DNA from 2 places in the Streptomyces sp. NPDC031049 genome. Region 1 is predicted to be linked to the other one. Evidence: predicted binding sites of a transcription regulator. Region 1 holds the regulator's gene; the other holds the start of a gene.

Region 1 (2,395 bases):
CGGCCTCGTCCAGCTCGACCTCGATCCGGATCATGGCGTCCTGGCCCCGGCGGGTGCGCGAGCGCGGCCCGCGCTGCGACGCCGTGCCGAAGAACGCGTCCATGATGTCGGAGAAGTTGCCGAAGCCGCCCGCGCCGAAGCCACCGGCCCCGCCACCGCCGGCGGCCTGGGAGAGCGGGTCGCCGCCGAGGTCGTAGACCTGCTTCTTCTGCGGGTCCGACAGCACCTCGTAAGCGGCGTTGATCTCCTTGAACCGCTCCTGGGTCTTCGGGTCCGGATTGACGTCCGGGTGCAGCTCGCGCGCGAGCCGCCGGAAGGCCTTCTTGATCTCTTCCTGCGACGCGTCGCGGCGCACGCCGAGAACGGCGTAATAGTCCGTGGCCACCTACGACTCCGCCAGGATCTGTCCGACGTACCGTGCCACTGCGCGTACCGCTCCCATCGTTCCCGGGTAGTCCATGCGGGTCGGTCCGACCACGCCGAGCTTGGCAACCGCCTCGCCGCCCGAACCGTAGCCCACCGACACGACGGACGTGGAGTTGAGTCCTTCGTGGGCGTTCTCATGACCGATACGGACGGTCACGCCCGGATCCTTGGCCTCGCCGAGCAGCTTGAGGAGCACCATCTGCTCCTCCAGCGCCTCCAGCACCGGCCGGATCGTGAGGGGGAAGTCGTGCCCGAAGCGGGTGAGATTGGCGGTGCCGCCGATCATCAGCCGCTCCTCGTTCTCCTCGACCAGCGTCTCCAGGAGAGTGGAGAGCACCGTCGAGACCGTACCGCGGTCCTCCGGGTCGAAGGCGTCCGGCAGGTCCTCCACCAGCGTCGGCACGTCCGTGAAACGGCGGCCCGCGACCCGGCTGTTGAGCCGCGCGCGCAGGTCCGCGAGCGAACTCTCGCCGAACGGCACCGGGCAGTCGACCATCCGCTGCTCCACCCGGCCGGTGTCCGTGATCAGCACCAGCATCAGGCGCGCGGGCGCGAGCGAGAGCAGCTCCACGTGCCGCACGGTCGAGCGGGTCAGGGACGGGTACTGGACGACGGCGACCTGCCGGGTCAGCTGCGCCAGCAGCCGCACCGTGCGCGCCACCACGTCGTCGAGGTCGACGGCGCCCTCCAGGAAGTTCTGGATGGCGCGCCGCTCGGGGGCCGTCATCGGCTTGACGCCGGCCAGCTTGTCGACGAAGAGACGGTAGCCCTTGTCGGTGGGGATGCGCCCGGCGCTGGTGTGCGGCTGGGCGATGAACCCCTCCTCCTCCAGGGCCGCCATGTCGTTGCGCACGGTGGCCGGGGAGACGCCGAGGTTGTGCCGCTCGGTGAGGGCCTTGGAGCCGACGGGCTCCTCGGTGCCGACGTAGTCCTGGACGATGGCGCGCAGCACCTGAAGCCTTCGTTCACTGAGCATCGCGCAACACCTCCAGAAGTCCTTCGCCCGGACGCCCCTCCTGGCACTCGGCGCGGGTGAGTGCCAAACTTCCCCGGCCAGTGTACGGCCGTGGGGTACTCCCCGGGCAAGGCCGGGCCCGCGCCCGTCGTGCCCGGATCCGTCGTCCCCGTTAGCGTCGCGGTATGACGGTGACTTGGGAAGAGCTGGGGTGGGAGAGGGTGGCGGCCGGTGTCGGGCGGTGCCGGCTGCCGGTGTGGGACTGCACGGCGGGGCTCGTCGTCGGCCGGGGCGCGGCGCTGCTGATCGACGCCGGGGCGAGTCTGGGCGAGGGCGCCCGGCTGCGCGCCGAGGCGCAGGCGCTCACGGGTCACCGTGTGACGCATCTCGCGCTGACCCATCCCCACTTCGACCACGTCTTCGGCGCGGCGGCCTTCGCGGGCGCGGAGGTGTACGGCGCGGTGGGCGTGGACACGGCCCTGGGCACCGTCTCCGGGCGGGAGGAGCTGCGGGCCGACGCGGTCGCCCACGGTTTGGACGCGCGCCGGGCGGAGGAGGCGGCGGACGCCCTGGTGCCGGTGCGCCATCAGGTGTGCGGCGAGTGGACCCTCGACCTCGGCGGCGGCCGGCAGGTCCTGCTGGCCAACCTGGGGCCCGGGCACACCGCGCACGACCTGGCGGTGCTGGTGCCGGGCGACCCGGAGGTCGTCTTCTGCGGCGACCTGGTCGAGGAGTCCGGCGCACCTCAGGCGGGCCCCGACGCCGTACCGGCGCACTGGCCGGCCGCCCTCGACCGGCTCCTCGACCTGGGCGGCGACGACGCGCTGTACGTACCCGGTCACGGGGCGGTGGTGGACGCGGAGTTCGTGCGGGCCCAGCGGGACGCGCTGGCCGCCCGGCACGGCGTGTCGCGCTGATCACGGCCGGCGGGATTCTCCTATCGTCGGGAGAATGCGCCAGTACTCCCCCGATCTGACCCCGCCGTGGAAGAAGCCGCAGCCGGTGCCGGAGGTT
Region 2 (2,395 bases), on a different contig from region 1:
GGCGGCCAGGCAGAGGTGAGCGCCGAGGGGGCCACCCTCGCCGAGGTCATCTCCGATCTGGAGAAGAACCACACCGGCATCGCCGCGCGCGTCCTGGACGACCAGGGCAAGCTGCGCCGGTTCGTCAACGTCTACGTCAACGACGACGACGTCCGCTTCGAGCAGGGCCTCGAGACCGCGACCCCGGACGGGGCCGGCGTGTCCATCATCCCGGCGGTCGCCGGCGGCTGACCCGAAAGAGCCGTTACCGACGGTAATGTTGGTGACATAGGGTTTCCCCTATTGCCCCCTCCGTGAGAGATCCGGAGGGGGCAATTCCGCGTGATTGAGCGCGGTACAGTTGGGGAACGCGCTCCTGATCCGCGGATCGGGAACCCTGAATTCCTGCCGTACGCCCGACAAGATGCAGCCAAACTGTGGGTGTCGTTCGCGGCTTTTGCTCCCTTTGCCCGGCCCGACTTGCCCTGGAATCGCGCGAATTCTCGCCACATTCCGGACCGGGTCCGTCCAGAATTCTCGTCCGATTGACCTGTTGCAGACGGCAGTTGGACAGATACATTCAGCCGCGGTCGACGCGTTCCGGCGCACGCCCCCAACCGTTGGGGGGTGAGGTCTGACCCGGATCCGCGAAGTGTGGATCTGTGCAAGGGCCAGTAATAGGGGAGTTAGGCATGGCTCAGGGCACCGTCAAGTGGTTCAACGCGGAGAAGGGGTACGGCTTCATCGCGGTCGACGGTGGTGCGGATGTTTTCGTCCACTACAGCGCGATCCAGATGGACGGCTACCGCACCCTGGAAGAGGGCCAGCGGGTCGAGTTCGAGATCTCGCAGGGCCAGAAGGGCCCGCAGGCCGACATGGTTCGCGTCACCGCCTGATACGCGCGGTCGACCACAGCGAACGGTCTTCATCGCAGGGCCCGCACCCGGCAGGGTGCGGGCCCTGCGGCATGTCCGGGGCGGGCCCCGGTGCGTCCGGAGCGGTCCCGCTTCGCGGGCGCACCTTGCACTCGGACCGGGCGAGTGCTAATCATTGGCGTTAGCACTCTGAAGGTGAGAGTGACAGCGAAGGACCGGGTCGGTGAGGCCCGCGGGCCGGGTGGGGCAAGGAACCACGAGGCCTGCGAGCCGTCCGTCGCGGGCGCGGGCGCGGTCCGAAGGAATCACCCCCAGTCCTGGAGGGACCACTTCACATGGCCAAGATCATCGCGTTCGACGAGGAGGCGCGGCGCGGCCTCGAGCGCGGCATGAACCAGCTCGCGGACGCCGTGAAGGTGACGCTCGGCCCCAAGGGCCGCAACGTCGTCCTCGAGAAGAAGTGGGGCGCGCCCACGATCACCAACGACGGCGTGTCCATCGCCAAGGAGATCGAGCTCGAGGACCCGTACGAGAAGATCGGCGCCGAGCTGGTCAAGGAAGTCGCCAAGAAGACGGACGACGTCGCCGGTGACGGTACGACCACGGCGACCGTCCTCGCCCAGGCCCTGGTCAAGGAAGGCCTGCGCAACGTCGCGGCCGGCGCCAACCCGATGGCCCTGAAGCGCGGCATCGAGAAGGCCGTCGAGGCCGTCTCCGCCGCCCTGCTGGAGCAGGCGAAGGACGTCGAGACCAAGGAGCAGATCGCCTCCACGGCCTCCATCTCCGCCGCCGACACCCAGATCGGCGAGCTGATCGCCGAGGCCATGGACAAGGTCGGCAAGGAAGGCGTCATCACCGTCGAGGAGTCCCAGACCTTCGGTCTGGAGCTGGAGCTCACCGAGGGTATGCGCTTCGACAAGGGCTACATCTCGGCGTACTTCGCCACCGACATGGAGCGTATGGAGGCCGTCCTCGACGACCCGTACATCCTGATCGCCAACTCCAAGATCTCCAACGTCAAGGACCTGCTCCCGCTCCTGGAGAAGGTCATGCAGTCGGGCAAGCCGCTGCTGATCATCGCCGAGGACGTCGAGGGCGAGGCCCTGTCGACCCTGGTCGTCAACAAGATCCGCGGCACCTTCAAGTCCGTCGCAGTCAAGGCCCCGGGCTTCGGCGACCGCCGCAAGGCCATGCTCGGCGACATCGCCATCCTCACGGGCGGCGAGGTCATCTCCGAGGAGGTCGGCCTCAAGCTGGAGAACGCGACCCTGGACCTCCTGGGCCGCGCCCGCAAGGTCGTCATCACCAAGGACGAGACCACCATCGTCGACGGCGCCGGCTCGACCGACCAGGTCAACGGCCGCGTCAACCAGATCCGCGCCGAGATCGAGAACAGCGACTCGGACTACGACCGCGAGAAGCTCCAGGAGCGCCTGGCGAAGCTGGCCGGCGGCGTGGCCGTCATCAAGGCCGGTGCCGCCACCGAGGTCGAGCTCAAGGAGCGCAAGCACCGCATCGAGGACGCCGTCCGCAACGCGAAG

Evidence for each region. The regulator HrcA, encoded in region 1, represses chaperone genes, less so after heat shock. The targets are predictions, from matches to a motif close to TTNGCACTCNGNNNNNCNGAGTGCNAA.
Region 2: groL (chaperonin GroEL) is a predicted target of HrcA. The motif match lies at 1,000-1,026, and genes of this name have one in related genera.

The regions. Positions count from the first base shown of each region.
Region 1 is NZ_JBVIGC010000003.1:434,890-437,284, forward strand. Features, by position in the region: gene dnaJ (molecular chaperone DnaJ) at 1-385, opposite strand, end outside; gene hrcA (heat-inducible transcriptional repressor HrcA) at 386-1,402, opposite strand; gene ACZ45Q_RS07610 (MBL fold metallo-hydrolase) at 1,567-2,298, shown strand; gene ACZ45Q_RS07615 (DUF3097 domain-containing protein) at 2,333-2,395, shown strand, end outside.
Region 2 is NZ_JBVIGC010000008.1:128,563-130,957, forward strand. Features, by position in the region: gene ACZ45Q_RS15970 (MoaD/ThiS family protein) at 1-231, shown strand, start outside; gene ACZ45Q_RS15975 (cold-shock protein) at 672-875, shown strand; gene groL (chaperonin GroEL) at 1,190-2,395, shown strand, end outside.